DNA from 2 places in the Alcaligenes ammonioxydans genome. Region 1 is predicted to be linked to the other one. Evidence: riboswitches for the same ligand, from Rfam matches in the RefSeq annotation. Region 1 holds a riboswitch; the other holds the start of a gene.

Region 1 (7,764 bases):
CGGCCGCACGAATCAGAAACGTAGTGGACAAGGCGCCGGCAAAGGCGTCCCCCAATTTGTAGAGCACAATCAGGGCCAGCACGCTCCAGGCGCCTGGACGAGAGAAAAAATCCGCCAAAGGCGCGACCACCGCCTCGGACAGGCTGCGCGGCGGGCGGCTTTGTTCCTGAGGGTCGGGGGACACCAAGGTCACCAGCGCGCACAGTGCCATGAAGGCACCCATCAGAAAATAGGTATTGGCCCAGCCCAACCAGCGATCGGCCAGGATCAGCGCCAGGCCACCGGAAACAATCATGGCGATGCGGTACCCCATGACTTTGACGGCCGCTCCCGCCGCACGCTCGTGGGCCTGCAGCACGTCCGTGCAATAGGCATCAAAAGCAATGTCCTGTGTGGCGGACAAAAAAGCCACCCACACGGCCAGCAAAGCCAGTGCGGTCAGATTCACGGAAGGGGAAAACAGGCCCATCGCGGCAATCGAGCCCGCCAGCAATAATTGGGTCAGCAGTATCCAGCCACGTCGACGCCCCATGAAGGGGGGAGCATAACGGTCAATCAGGGGAGCCCAGAGAAACTTCAGCGTGTACGCCGAGCCCACCAGGGTCAAGAAGCCGATTTCGGTCAGCGAGACCTGTTCCACGGTGGCCCAGGCCTGCAAAGTGCCTGACACCAGGGCCAGGGGCAGGCCACTGGCGAACCCCAGAATCAGCAAAGGCAAGACTCGGGGACTGGTATAGACACGTGACACGTCAGGCCTTGTTAGCGCGAAGCACCAAGAAAATGGGGGGATTCGAAACGGTAGACAGCCAGGGTACTGCGCCAGCCCGGTAAAAAACGAACCGTATGACCGCCATTGAATGCAACACGATCAAGAATACGTACGCCCACTGCCTGAGCCAGATCCTGAAAATCTTTCATGGTGCACAAATGAATGTTGGGCGTGTTGTACCACTGGTAAGGCATTTCACCGGTCACCGGCATGCGGCCACGCAAAATGCTCCAGCCGTGCGGCCAGTAACCGAAGTTGGGAAACGAGACGATACCATACCGCGCCACCCGCGCCATCTCACGCAAGATGTGCTCCGTATGGTGCATGGACTGCAAGGTCTTGGACAGAACCACGGTATCGAACTGCTGATCGCTAAACAGGGCCAGACCTTTTTCCAGATCTTGCTGAATGACGTTGACACCCCGGCGGACCGACGCAATGACGAACTGATCATTGAGCTCCACCCCTGTGCCAACGACCTGACGCGTATCACGCAGATGTGCCAGCAAGGTCCCATCGTTACAGCCCAGGTCCAGCACTCGCGAGCCGGGCTCGATCCACTGCGCAATGCGCAGCAAATCCGGTCTTAACATGGCGGCGGCCACTTGTGTTTGCGGCTTAGTCATTTTGCCAGCACCCCCGTCGTGCGCGTGCGCGCAGGCAAGCCCAAATTAACGGCGATCTGATCATAGTATCCCTGTACGACCGCATGGTAGCGGGGGTCTTCCAGCAAGAAAGCATCATGTCCATGCGGAGCATCGATTTCAGCGTAGGTCACCTGACGCTGGTTACGGAGCAGGGCCTGCACAATTTCACGCGAGCGCTCGGGCGAAAAACGCCAGTCCGTGGTGAAGGAAACAAGCAGGAACTTGGCCATCACGTTTTCCAGGGCTTTGCTCAGATCCCCCTGATACGGACGGGACGGATCAAAGTAATCCAGGGCCCGCGTAATGATCAGGTAGGTATTGGCGTCAAAGTAGCGTGAGAACTTCTCTCCCTGATAACGCAGATAGGATTCGACCTCGAATTCCACGCCATAGTTGTAGTGGTATTCGCCACCTTGCGCCGGCGCACGCTGGGTGCGGCCAAACTTCTCGGCCATGACGGTATCAGACAGGTAGGTGATATGGCCCACCATGCGGGCCACGCCCAGTCCGGCCTTGGGTACCACGCCATGCTCGTAATAATTGCCGCCATGAAACTGCGGGTCAGACAAAATGGCACTGCGGGCCACTTCGTTAAACGCAATATTCTGCGCTGACAGGCGCGGTGTGCTGGCAATAACCACGCAGTTCTCGACGCGATCGGGGCAACTGATCGCCCAGCTCAAGGCTTGCATGCCCCCCAGCGATCCTCCCATGACGGCCGCGAACTTGCGAATGCCAAAATAGTCGGCCAGACGCGCCTGGGCACGTACCCAGTCCTCCACGGTCAGAACGGGAAACTCGGAGCCCCAGGGCTTGCCGGTAGCGGGATTGATGCTGGACGGCCCCGTAGAACCAAAACAGGAGCCAATATTGTTGACGCCAATGACAAAAAACCGATCCGTATCCACGGCCTTGCCGGGACCGACCATATTGTCCCACCAGCCTACGCTTTTGGGATCGTCATCGTAATAGCCGGCAACGTGATGCGAGGCATTGAGCGCATGACACACCAGGACCGCGTTGCTGCGCTCTTTATTCAGGGTGCCGTACGTCTCGACGGCCAGCTCGTAGCTGGGCAGCACTTGCCCGCTGCGCAGGTGCAGCGGTTCATCAAACGCAATGAGTTCGGCTTGTACAGGGCCCACAGAACCTTCGGGGATCAATCCGCAGGATGGGCTAGGGGCGCCAACGTTGGCGCAGGGGACGGAATCAGTGGCCATCTGGACCTCTTTAGCTGGATTTATGGAGCGCCCGCAAGCGGATCAGGCAAATCGGCGCAAAACGTATAAGACAAAATTCTAGCATCGCTGCAGCGCGTCGTCCAAACCAGGCAGGCCGCCTCCCTTCGCCACTGTGCCTAAAGATCCGTTCGGGAAACAGACAATGCTTTGATTTGCATCATTATTTCCATGTTCATCGGTCTGCCAGCTAAGCTAAATTTGAGTACATTGGCGCGACGTTTACCACGAATGCATGAGGAATGGCTTTACCGTGACGTATTTAACTTCACGCGAACAGTCCTGCCTGAACTGGGCTGCCCATGGCAAGACCAGCTGGGAAATCAGCATCATCCTGGGCATTACTGAGCGCACGATCAACTTTCATTTCCAGAACGCTTACGCCAAACTGGGGGTTTACAGCCGCCAGGCCGCCATTACCCTGGCCTTGCAACAGCGCCTGATCAGCGGCGACCCCGCTAGCGAGCTAAGCCGTCAAAGAAAATCTTTGCCTGAGCCGCATCCGGCGCCTTACCGGAATCCGTCATAACAAAGCCCTGCACCAGCCAGCCCGGCTCCATACGGATCATCGCCTCCAGGCGCAACGCCACGCCGCCCACATCGCGTGTCATGTAAAAAATCTGGCCTGGTGGCGGGATCTGCACGGCGCTTTTCTGACTGGCCTGCCCATCCGGGACGAATTTTGCACGCAAGGACTCATGCAGCGCCTCGTACAGGCGCTCACGGGCGGCTGGGTCCTGTTGCAATTGCGCGGGAAGAATCACATGACCCACGGTATAGATCTGCCCACCCGCGGTCGCCGTCGTCAGGTAAAAATCCAGCGGGTACTGCTCGAAATCCAACACGCGGTGACTGGTGCTTGGCTTGCCGGGCAACATGGCTGACAAGCCCGTTTGCTCAAGTTGAACCTTGCGCCAGTTAAACTCCGGACTGCAGGCCGCCAACATCCATAAGGCCGCCAGTACGGCGGTCATGCGCCTGATTATCATGGTGCTAATCCCATATCCCGTTTCATGCTTTTCATCAGCTGCCTGAACAGCCGCCTTATACTCGCCCTGCCCGATTCGCCTTTTGGCGCAACTTAACAAAGCAAGTTTGGTCGGACTACTATTTATAGACGGCCCCAGGCCCCTTGAACAGTCCCGTATCTTGCATCCGATTTCGAAAGTGGGAAACACCACCATGAACACCAGCCACGAACGCCGCCTTGCCCTGCAACAGAACCCCGATATCTTGAAGGGGATCTTGCGAGGCATCGAGAAAGAAGGACTGCGCGTTGATGCGCTGGGCCAGCTGGCAAAGACTCCCCACCCCCGCGCCATTGGTTCTGCCCTTACCAATGCCCACATCACCACCGATTACGCCGAGGCCCTGCTGGAGCTGATTACCGAGCCGCAAGCCCGGGTTGAGGACGTGCTGCAAGAGCTGGCCGATATTCATACCTTTGTCGCCGGCAAACTGGATCAGGAAATCATCTGGAACCAGTCCATGCCCGCCTTGCTGCCCGCCGAAAAGGAGATTGCCATTGCCTGGTACGGCACCTCCAACACGGGCATGCTCAAGCATGTTTACCGTCGCGGCCTGGCCGAACGCTATGGAAAACCCATGCAGTGTATTGCCGGGGTGCATTACAACTTCTCCCTGCCCGACGGCATCTGGCCCTTGCTGAACGTCTGCGGTGACAATCTGCAAGACCAACGCTCCAATGGCTACCTGGCGCTGATTCGCAATTTCACACGCTACTCCTGGTTGCTGATGTATCTGTTTGGCGCCTCGCCCGTGCTGGATGCGAACTTCCTGCAAGGTCGCAGCAACAATCTGGACAAGATCGACGACGACACGCTGACCATGCCCTGGGCAACCAGCCTGCGCATGAGCGACCTGGGCTATCACAACAAGGAAGCCCAAGCCGAGCTTCAGCTTTGCTACAACGACCTGGACACCTTTGTGATGCGCATGTATCACGCTGCCGTGACCCCTTGGCCGGATTACGAAAAGCTGGGCACGCACCGTGATGGCGAGTGGATTCAGCTCAACACCCACATCCTGCAGATTGAAAACGAGTACTACTCCAGCATCCGCCCCAAGCGCACAACCCAGCGCAGCGAACGCCCGGCCACCGCCCTGGCTCAGCGCGGTGTGGAGTACATCGAAGTACGCTGCCTGGATATCGACCCCGAATCCCCTACTGGCATATCCGAGCAAACCTGTCGCTTTCTGGATACCTTCCTGCTGTTCTGTGCCGTGCAAGACAGCCCCTTTTTCCCGGACGGTGGCTACTGTCAGGACAGCAAGAACAACTTTGCCACCGTCGTGCGTGAAGGCCGTCGCCCCGGCCTGATGTTGACCAACCAGCAAAAACAAGCGGTCAGCTTGCAACAATGGGGACGGGAGATTCTCCAGTCCCTCTTACCCTACGCACACTTGCTGGATCACGCCCTGGATACAGACGGCCATACCCAAGCCGTGCAGGCACAAATGCGTAAACTGGACGATCCGGAACGGACACCGTCGGCCCAGTTACTGAAACGTTTACACGAGACGGGCCTGAGCTTTCATGACTACGCCCTACAGCGCAGCCGCGAACACCACGCCAGCCTGCTGGCCCATCCTTTGCCGGCTGACAAGCAAGCCGCTTTCGAACAGCAGGCCGCCGACTCTTTGCAGGCCCAGCTGGATATTGAAGCCCAGGATCAAGAGTCCTTTGAAGATTATGTCCAGCGCTACGAGCGCAACCTCATTCCCCCGGAAATTCAGAACCGTTAAGTTATTCATCGCTTGCCGAGCCGCCTCCTGAAGGCGGCATTTTTTTACCTGGCAACAACCAGGGGCCGAGTTGGTCAGCCGCACGGCCCCGTGTCCTATACGTTACCCACCCCCATTTCCCCCACGACCAAGCCTGGTTTTCCGACTGTTTCAATCAGTTATTGTTATGTTATAACATCTCAAAAAAATTAACTTTTCCGGAAGATGAGATGCACTTCAGTCCCCGCCCCTTGCCATTGACGCTGGCCCTCGCGCTTTGCGCCTCAGCACAAGCCAATGAGCTTGAACCCCCTGTCTCTCAGTTGGCCCCGATCCGAATCTCCGCCAGCCCCCTGGCCTTGCAACAGACAGAACTGGCCACAGCCAGCACGGTGCTGCAAGGCCCCCAGCTGGATTTGCGCCGTAGCAGCACTTTGGGTGAACTGCTCGATGGGGAAGTGGGCATCCACGTCGACAGCTTTGGCAGCGGTGCCAGCCGACCGGTCATTCGTGGCCAGACTGCGCCTCGCGTCAAAGTGCTCAGCGACGGCGCCGAAGTGATGGATGCCTCTGCCATCTCCCCCGACCACACGATTACGGTCGACACCTGGCAAGCAGAACGCATTGAAGTACTGCGCGGGCCCTCCGCCCTGCTGTATGGCGGCGGTGCGATCGGGGGCGTGGTCAACGTGCTGGACCGCAAGATTCCCACGGCGATCCCCGAAAAAGGGTTTGAAGGCTCAGTCCGCGCCCAAGGCTCCACAGCCGATCGAGGCCGGGTCGGCGCATTCGACATGACAGCCGGTCAGGGCAATATCGCCTTGCACGTAGAAGGGGCCTCGCACCGCAGCCGTGACTATCGCGTGCCCAACTGGACCGACAGCCGCGTCAAAGACTCCGACTCCCGTACGGACACTGGCAGTGTCGGCCTGTCCTTTATTGGCGAGCGCGGTTACATCGGGGCCGCGTACTCCTATCGGGAAGGCAGTTATGGCTTGCCCGGCCACAGCCATGAATACGAAGACTGCCACCCGCACGGTGCCACCTTGCATTGCGGTGGCCACGGCCACGATCACGGCCACGATCACGACCATGGCTACGACCAGGACCATGAGCACGCTGCGACAGCGCATCTGCGCACCGAGCGCGTTGACCTGCGCGGCGAACTGCGTGATCCTTTGCCCGGTTTCAAACGGGCTCGCCTGCGCGCCGGTTCCACCAACTACCGGCATGTGGAAAAAGACGGCGATAAGGTTGGCACCCGCTTCACCAATCGCGGCTACGACACGCGGCTGGAACTGGAGCACCAGCCCTGGGGGCCTTTTGAAGGCGTCATTGGCCTGCAAACCAGCCAGTCTGATTTTGCCTCGCGCGACGGCACGGAAAACTTCATCCCGCCCACCCGTACTCGCAGCCAGGGCTTGTTCCTGCTCGAGAGCCTGAACTGGGACAACTGGCGGCTGGAACTGGGCGCACGCCAGGAATGGCAAAGCATCACGCCGGACTCGAACACCCTGGAGCGCCGCACAGGCACTGCCACCTCCTTCTCCCTGGGCGCTGTCTGGGACTTTGCCCCCGAGTATGCCGCCACCGTGTCCCTGTCGCGTTCGCAACGCCTGCCCACGGCACAGGAACTGTTTGCCAAAGGCGTGCACTTTGCCACGCTGAGCTATGAGCGCGGCGATCCCAATCTGGATCGGGAAACCAGCCACACTCTGGATCTGGGGCTGCAAAAGCATCTGGGCGATCTGCGTTTTGATCTGCGCACCTTCTACACGCGCAGCGCCAACTACATTTACGGCCACAGTCTGGACCGCCACGAAGACTTTCAACTGATCCAGTACAGTCAGGGCAAAGCGCAGTTCTGGGGCCTGGAAGCGCAGGCCTCCTACCCGGTCACCTCCTGGGCTTCGTTCAGCGTCCATGGCGATCTGGTGCGTGGCAAACTGCAAGACCCTGGCCGCAACCTGCCACGCATACCGGCCGCCCGTCTGGGTATTCGCACCGATCTGAACTGGCAGAACTGGTCGGGTTTTGTCGGCTACACCCACACCTTTGCCCAAAACCGACTGGCTGACCATGAGCTACGGTCACCCTCTTACGGTTTGCTCAGCATGGGTTTAAGCTACCGCCTGCATAGCGCTCAGAACACCTACACCTTTTACCTAAGGGGAAATAACCTGCTGAACAAGTTGGCCTACCGCCATACCTCTTTCATTGCCCGTCAGGCGCCGCTGATGGGACGCAACATCCTGGCTGGAATACAGGTGGAGTTTTGAGCAAGACCGCCATCCACACGGGTAGCCGGCTCTACCAGATCGTGGCCGACATGCAGGGCGAGCGTCCCTGGGGCGACTTTCTGGAT
Region 2 (7,764 bases), 1.9 Mb from region 1:
CACGCCCAGCGGGGCCGTTTACCGGTTCCGATATCGACACGTTCGCAATACACCGCATCATCAAAGTCGCGGGCGTCTTCCCCATCAATCGTAATGAATGGCACATCGCGCAAGTCGACACGGCCTTTATATTCCGAAGGCTTGACCTTGGCAGGAATGCGGGCGGCTTGCTTGAGCGCCTTATCGGAAAAATCGACCGGCACCTCAAACTTGCGCACGGCAATCTCGATTTCCATGCCGGGATCGTCAATTTCCCCCAGCACCTCAATCACACGCCCCAAAGGCTGACGATGCCGCTCCGGCTGTTGGGTAATCGCTACGGTGACGACCTGACCGGGTTCGGCCTCGCCCTGCTCCCCGCTTGGAATCAGAATGTCATGCTTGATGCGCTGATCTTCGGGCACCACGATAAACGTGCCACGCTCGCGCAGGAAACGTCCCACCAGCTTGCTGGTGTGACGCGCCGTCACTTCTACGATCGAGGCGTCTGGCTTGCCGCGGTACTCTCCGACGATGCGCACCATAACGTGGTCGCCGTGCAACACCTTGGCCATTTCTCGTGGGGACAAGAACAGATCAGGCTGCCCGTCGTCACGCTGCAAGAAACCAAAGCCGTCGCGATGACCCAACACCTTGCCCGCGATAAAACCAGTCTGGCTGTTTTTGCGAATCTTGCCTTCGGGGGAGATCAGCAGTTGTCCATCGCGCTCCATTGCGCGCACACGCCGCTCAAAACCCACCGTAATCTCTTTGCCCAGGCCCAGCTTTTGTGCCAGAGCCTGCATGGTCAGGCCGTCTGCATCTTCGCGCAGCCCCGCCAGGATCGCTTCCCGCGTCGGGGTATCCGGGTCGAAGTCAGGCGGCAATTCATAACGGCCCGTTGTTTGAATACGGTCCTCAGTACTGTCTTGATGTTTTTTATTCAAAAGGACACTTCCATTATTAATAAAGTATGCCTATAATCCTTTTTCTTTGCTGCTTACGCAGCAAAAACGTTGAAGGCTTTTGGCACAGTCATAAGCATACAACGATATTGCCCAGGTGGCGGAATTGGTAGACGCGCATGGTTCAGGTCCATGTGCCTTCGGGTGTGGAGGTTCGAGTCCTCTTCTGGGCACCAAATTCCTCAAAAAGCCGATCATCTTTCGATGATCGGCTTTTTGTTTTGTGCGCCCATACAGCAAGGCGCTTGGGCACCGACGCAAGGCCCCATGAAAGGTTAGGCCCGCAGCCCCCACTCCACGTGTACGTCCCAAGCCACACCCTTTGCCGGGCTCTTGCGCGTTGACAAGCCATTCGCTGGGCGCCCAGCAAGCCTTCTTATTTTCTTGTCCCAGACTGGACTTGGGAAGGTACGCAGCGAGCAAGGCTTCTAGCCCAAGGACTGCCGTAACGGCAATACAAGCGCATGATTGATTAAGCACAGGCACTTCCGAATAAGAAATCAACACCGCATGATCGGTGGCTTTCTTTACAGGCCTATGAACACATCACCAATCCCATGCGGGAGAAACAAAGGGATCTTTTTCTGCCTGCCACGGCCCCTGCCTCAAAAACCCCGCCTGATTCTTTGGGACAAAAAAAACCGACTGCGTTTGAACAATCGGTTTTCCATTTCATAAAGTCGCCGCTATTAACCGCCGCAGCCGCCACAACATGCGCCATCCTCTCCATGCGCTGGCTTGGCAATCTGATAGCCCGCCTGTTCAACCGCGGCATGCAGATCTTCCAACGACACCTGGGTTTCATCAAAACGCACCGATGCCTTCGCATTCTCAAACGAAGCGTCTGCCGCTTGCACACCCTGGACCGCTGCCAAGGCATTCGCCACTTTGTCAGCACACTCAGGGTGTCGCAGACCCGCCAATTTCAACATTCCCACTTGCATTTTTCATCCCTTTAACATGAGGTGAGGCAGTTGATGAAATCGCCACCGCCCATAAAGATATATATTAAATACATCTTATAAATACGGCAAGTGACGATTAGCCATTCAGTACAGGGGGTGTACGCACTCCTCCTTCAAAGAACAAGACAAGGAACGAGGACGGCAAGCAGGCTAACTGACAGATCAAGCTACTACTACCACTCGACTGACTGAGTAACTGACCAAATTGCTAGCTAGGCAAATAGGCTTGTTTGCCCATCAGATCGATGGCTGGCTGACAGCACGTGGACGAAGCAAGATCGAATGGACAACGGCGATGGTTGAAAGAACTGGATTCAAACGCCAGCTCAACTGCACCTGAATAAGGCCAGGGAGAAGAGTGCACTAACCATCCTGCCTGGAGAATAAAAGCCATCAAACAGCGCGTCGACCTGAGCTGCCTAATACAAAGCACTCTTTGCAGGTAGAAGAACCAACCTTATAAATAAAGCATTATTTGCAGGCAGAAGAACCAGCCTTGTAAGCGCCGTTTACGCTTGAACGCGAACCCAACCGCACAGTCCCTTACCGGTCGGACAGGCTGGCTCCGTCGGGGGCATGAAAAGGACCAAATTGAACTGCGCCTGGATATCTATACGACCCCGATTTCCCAAACCACAATACAAAAAGCCGACCATCTTTCGACGATCGGCTTTTTGAGGAATTTTGGTGCCCAGGAGAGGACTCGAACCTCCACACCCGAAGGCACATGGACCTGAACCATGCGCGTCTACCAATTCCGCCACCTGGGCTCTGACTGCAACACTTGTTTTTAAACACGTCGTTGCAAGACAGAAAATAACTATAACACGATTTTCAATTCGCGCAAACTATTTCTGTTTTTTATGATGGACAGAAGTTTGTCGGCCTCTTGCGCTTCATGAAAATCGCTTTTATGCTTATTGCCATATCAAGAGTTGGGGTAACCCATGCCAACCTGTGTACCCGCACAAGGTGGATTCAAGATATGGCCATCTGGCAACCAAAGGGATCGTTATGACAACAACCCGCTGCCAGCGGGTTTTTTTATGCCTGACCTAGCAGGCGCTCAACGGGTCCTTTAATCCAACTTGCTCACCCGGAAGCCGCTTCCAAGAGCTAAACAGGAGAAACTATGTCTGCACCGTACTGCTATCACCTCACCCTAGAACAGCAAAGCTACCGCATTGTGCTTCGTCCTGGCTGTTCGCGGCTGGCCGTTGTCCGCGAACAGCATGCGGATACTGTCGGAGATTATGAGCCTCGCTGGCTGGGCTCCAGTTGTCGGGGCGGCTATTGGACCCGTTTTCAGCCTGATATCGACAGCACATTGCTGCTGAACATGGATGCGATCGCACGCCTGATTGACCAGCATCGCCTGGCGCATCCCGAGACAACGCTGGACACAGACCTGCAGCCAGTGCTGCACGTGGGTGGCCGCTTGCGCGCCCAACCCTACCCTCAGCAACAAGCCGCTTAATCCAGACGAGGGGCCTGATCGCCCTGATCGCCTTGGCGCCAGTAACTGCTGGCCCGAATCGCGTTCTTATCCAGGCCACGCTCCTGCACCCAGTATTCACGCAGCCCTTGGGCAACTGCGTATTCTGCCGCCACCCATACATAGCCGGTGCCGCTGGGCTGCGCCGCAGCCCGCAGCGCGTCCAGAATGCCCGGCAACCCGGCCAGTGATGGAATCCAGTTCACCGTAACGTGATCGGGCGCCGCTAGCGTCCCTACCGTCAATAAATTGCGCGCCAAGACATACACCTGCACGTTCACCGTGGCAGGCAGTTCATGGATGCGTCGTGCCATCGCAGGTATGGCAGTTTCGTCACCGATCAGGACTTGCCAATCCAGTTCCTTGCTGAGCAGAAAGGAGCCACGGGGTCCCGCGACCCCCAGCTTGTCACCTTCCTTGGCTTGCATGGCCCATCGGCACGCCGGGCCGTCACCGTGGAGCACAAAATCAATATCCATCTCCTGTTCCGCCGCGCGGTAGTCGCGCGGCGTGTAATCACGGATGGGAGGTTTTTCCTGCCCCGCCGCAAAGACCATACCGCGCTCACCCATTTGGGGCAGACGCAGGGAATGGGTGGCTGGATCCGGAAAAATCAGTTTGACGTGATCATCAAACCCCGGCGAGTAAAACCCCTCCAGGTCAGCACCCGTCAGGGTAATGCGCAGCATATGAGGTCCCAACTCACGGCGATGCTTGACGGTGAGCAATCGCAACTTCAGGGGATGGGCCACTTTTTGCGTTAATTGTTCGGACTGCATGCTTAAGACTCCTTGGGCAAATTGCGTATTTCGGCGATGGCTTTCTCCAGAATTGCCACCACGTCAGCCTGTCGTGCCAGACTGGCTGTCGATTGTTCAAACATGGCCTGTTTAAGACTATGGCGTACCTGGACAAATTCGGGCAGCCAACCCGTCTGTTCCTGCGCGGCCTTTAAATCCTCGTCACTACTCTGTTCAGCCAGCATCTGCCGTATCCATACCCGCTTGCGCCCGCGGTAGGTCAAGGACTGCAGTAGGTAGTCACACTTCTCTTTCTGCGCCTCAAGATACCCCAGCCCCTCCGGAGTCAGGCTGTACATCTTGCGGCGCCCTTGCTCCTCAATCAGAACCCAACCTTGAGTCGCACAAAAGGCCAAGGCCGGATACACCGCGCCGGCGCTGGGCACATAACTGTTCTGGCTGATCTGCGCAAAACGACGGATTAGTTGATACCCATGAGTGCTGCCTTCCTTGAGCAAGGCCATCAGCATAAGCTGCATAGCTCGGGCAGAGTACTTTCGACCCTGCCCCATATCCTGCAACATGCGCTCGACATCCATTGTGTTGAATTTCATAGTCACACTCTTATGCTATATCACTCGACACATATTAATGATAATGAGAATGACAATCAACCAAAAACCAAAATAAACCGTGCCCAATGAAAATGCTTGCATTTACCAAAAGATTCATCCTATAATTTAATGCTTGAGACGGGCAGCAGCCCTTATCAAAGCCCAGGTGGCGGAATTGGTAGACGCGCATGGTTCAGGTCCATGTGCCTTCGGGTGTGGAGGTTCGAGTCCTCTCCTGGGCACCACAAATTCCTCAAAAAGCCGATCATCAAAAGATGATCGGCTTTTTGCTGTGTCCGCACCCAAACGCTAAAATCTTCGAGCCCCTTACAGGAGCGCACGAGGCCCCCACCCCGACCTTCCCCCCCTGAAGTACAGCAGTCAAGCTGAACACCAAACGCAAGCACCGCGATCAGATAAGTACTAAAAATCGGGCAACTTACCTTGATATCTGGGCAGCGCTTCCCCAGGGGCGGACAAGCTTAGCGCCGGGCCCAAAGCGAGCAGCAGAAAAGCCACAAGAAAAATCAGGCCAAGAAGAAAAAAGTGTGGATCAACAGTCACTTACACTACCTGAAACCAGGAAAACCAGTTCGTGCGGCCCAAGCACATAACATGCCCATTACAAAATACGAATAGCGGCTATATGTTCATTCTTTTGAGTAAACGCGTACGCCGTCCTATCGAGCTACCACTCAGTCTGAGCTGAAACCGTGAAACCAGCAGCGTAAAAGACCAGTTTGAAAAGCCCCAGAAAGTTCATGGCCTCGCACGGAGGCGAACCTGCCCGGATCGACAGATCTGATGTATGCCCCCTTGCCAACGGGCACAACCGTCAGGGGGAGACACCGATCTCCTTGACCCCGAAGATCCAGCGACAAAAAAGCCGAAACAGATGCTTTATTCTGCTTCGGCTTTTTGACATGCACAGGCCCATCACCTTTTGCTCGGCTGGCCCACCCTTTTGCTGACTACTCCAAAGGGCGATGACGGCGTTGCCAGAATGGCTGCGCCGCATAACGCTGCTCCCTACCGTACAGGGCATGTTGAGCATTCAGGTGACGCACCAGACCCAGCAAATAGTCTTTTTCATACGATCGTGCCGGCTCAGGGTTTCCTTGCGTCAGGGCCAGAGCCGCCTGTGCCGATTGCGAGCCGCTCCACAGAGCCGTAGCCAGACCATTGGCCGCCAAGGGGTCCATGGCGGCGCCCGCATCGCCAGCGCGAAGGAGACGGCCTTCAACAAAGTGAGACACGGTGGCGCTGGCAGCTGCGCTGACGGTAGGAGCACAGTCGGCCATTTGATCGATCAAGCCCAGACTTTCCATACGCACGCGCGCTGCATCGGCGCAAGCCAGTAAACCGGCCCACGTCGACCCATCATGACTCAAAGCGTCAGGCAAGAGATCCGCATCCGAGAACAAGGCCACCGTCAAACGATGGCCGGGCATGGGAGACAAATACCACCATCCCAACTCCGCCGCTTCGACCAATGAAGCCGCCAGAGGCTCCGCTCCCTGCGGTAGATCAAAAACACGCCAGGCCGCGACCAGCCTGTCCAGTCGTTGACGCTCGGCAACCGACCCGCAAGATACTGCCGCGCGACCGCTGCAATCGATCAAGGCAGCGGCTTCAAGGCTCGTGCCATCCGCCAATCTGACAGTAAGCCCGTGAGGCTGATGTTCCAGGCTCAGAACTCGTGTGCGACGCAGGCTGAGTTTCTCTTCTTTCTGCAAGCGTTCAAGCAGCACCTGCTCCAGACGTGCCTTGTCCAGCAGGTACCCCTGACCATCCTCGTCCTGCACGGTGCGCAGCCCTTCATTTCCCCATACCGAAAAACGCCCCTGAGAACGCAGAGCCACCGTCTCATCCAGGCAGCTTTCCCATCCCAGACGGGTCAAGACCTGGGCACCGCGTTCAGACAAGGTTTCACCCCACGAAGGCTGCCGCTCTGGCGGAGCCACCAGCGTCACAGCCTGACCTTGCATACTCAGACGGCGCGCCGCTGCCAAACCCGCCACACCAGCACCAACAACAATAATCATCCCTTCATCCCCAGGTTCCCGTCCGCTTTATCAGCGGGATAATGTCCATAGAACCGCCTTGTGCGTCTGCTGACCGCTTGGGCACAATGGCTGCCAGCCCGACTGGCCCGGGACGTTTTACCACGACTGCCCTGCCAGCCCCAACTATCACCTATCGGCCGGGAGCGAGTACCCAGGATGCCAAGCGAGATGCGCCGCACTCACAAAAGGGTCAACAAGACCTGTCGGTGGACACTTCCGGCCCCTGCGGCGGGCATGGGCAAACCATCAAATCTTGTTTAGCTGAGCGAATGCCCCTGCTTCTTAAAAAAGGCGAGGCAGAGAAAACAGCATGATCCAGCCCCCCAGGACCAGATAAGGCCCAAAATGAATGGCCTGCCCTGCCGCCAGCCGACCACCCAAGCGCAAGATCAGCACGGCCAGCAAACCCAGGACAGAGGCAGACAAGAGAATGCCGGGCAGGGCACTTGCCCCCAGCCAGGCCCCTAGGGCCGCCAGCAGCTTGAAGTCGCCGTACCCCATGCCGGCACGTCCGGTCAGCAGCAGGAAACCATGATTCAAAAGCCACAGCAGACCATAACCCAGCGCTGCACCCAGCACCGCCAAGGGCAACGTGGTAAAGGTGTGATCCAGATTGACCAGCAGGCCCAGCCACAACAAGGGCAAGGTCAGGCGATCGGGCAGGTAGCCGGTTTCCGCATCAATCCAGGCCAGTAAAGCGGTAACGGCGATCCAGACACAGGCAGCCACTGCGGCCGGAGTCAGTTGCCAGCGCCACCCTGCCCAAAGCATCAGCCCCAAAGCCAGGGCCTGGCACACCCACCCCCATTGCCGGTGGAGTCGACGTGAGCGTGTACTCAAGCCGGACTCCAGTTCGATGGGCAGACTCCAGGACAGACGCCGGGCGGGCCAATAAAAACAGACGGCCAAAACCAGAGCAACTCCCATTCCCGCCCAGGCA

What was found. A riboswitch is a leader RNA that binds a small molecule or an ion and turns the genes downstream of it on or off. The one in region 1 is predicted to bind S-adenosylmethionine.
Region 2: linked by a shared signal. The riboswitch ahead of FE795_RS10515 (hypothetical protein) and the one ahead of metX (homoserine O-succinyltransferase MetX) in region 1 are both predicted to bind S-adenosylmethionine.

What each region holds. Positions count from the first base shown of each region.
Region 1 covers NZ_CP049362.1:388,916-396,679, reverse strand. The annotation lists gene FE795_RS01770 (muropeptide transporter) at 1-748, opposite strand, end outside; gene metW (methionine biosynthesis protein MetW) at 760-1,395, opposite strand; gene metX (homoserine O-succinyltransferase MetX) at 1,392-2,636, opposite strand; SAM riboswitch at 2,626-2,704, opposite strand; gene FE795_RS17345 (response regulator transcription factor) at 2,908-3,183, shown strand; gene FE795_RS01750 (hypothetical protein) at 3,113-3,628, opposite strand; gene gshA (glutamate--cysteine ligase) at 3,837-5,420, shown strand; gene FE795_RS01740 (TonB-dependent receptor domain-containing protein) at 5,630-7,678, shown strand; gene FE795_RS01735 (class I SAM-dependent methyltransferase) at 7,675-7,764, shown strand, end outside.
Region 2 covers NZ_CP049362.1:2,278,687-2,286,450, forward strand. The annotation lists gene rnr (ribonuclease R) at 1-926, opposite strand, end outside; tRNA gene FE795_RS10500 (tRNA-Leu) at 1,036-1,120, shown strand; gene FE795_RS10505 (heavy-metal-associated domain-containing protein) at 1,634-1,876, opposite strand; tRNA gene FE795_RS10510 (tRNA-Leu) at 2,595-2,679, opposite strand; SAM-I-IV-variant riboswitch at 2,830-2,923, shown strand; gene FE795_RS10515 (hypothetical protein) at 3,042-3,386, shown strand; gene FE795_RS10520 (siderophore-interacting protein) at 3,383-4,183, opposite strand; gene FE795_RS10525 (PadR family transcriptional regulator) at 4,186-4,758, opposite strand; tRNA gene FE795_RS10530 (tRNA-Leu) at 4,919-5,003, shown strand; gene FE795_RS10535 (NAD(P)/FAD-dependent oxidoreductase) at 5,730-6,803, opposite strand; gene FE795_RS10540 (prepilin peptidase) at 7,107-7,764, opposite strand, start outside.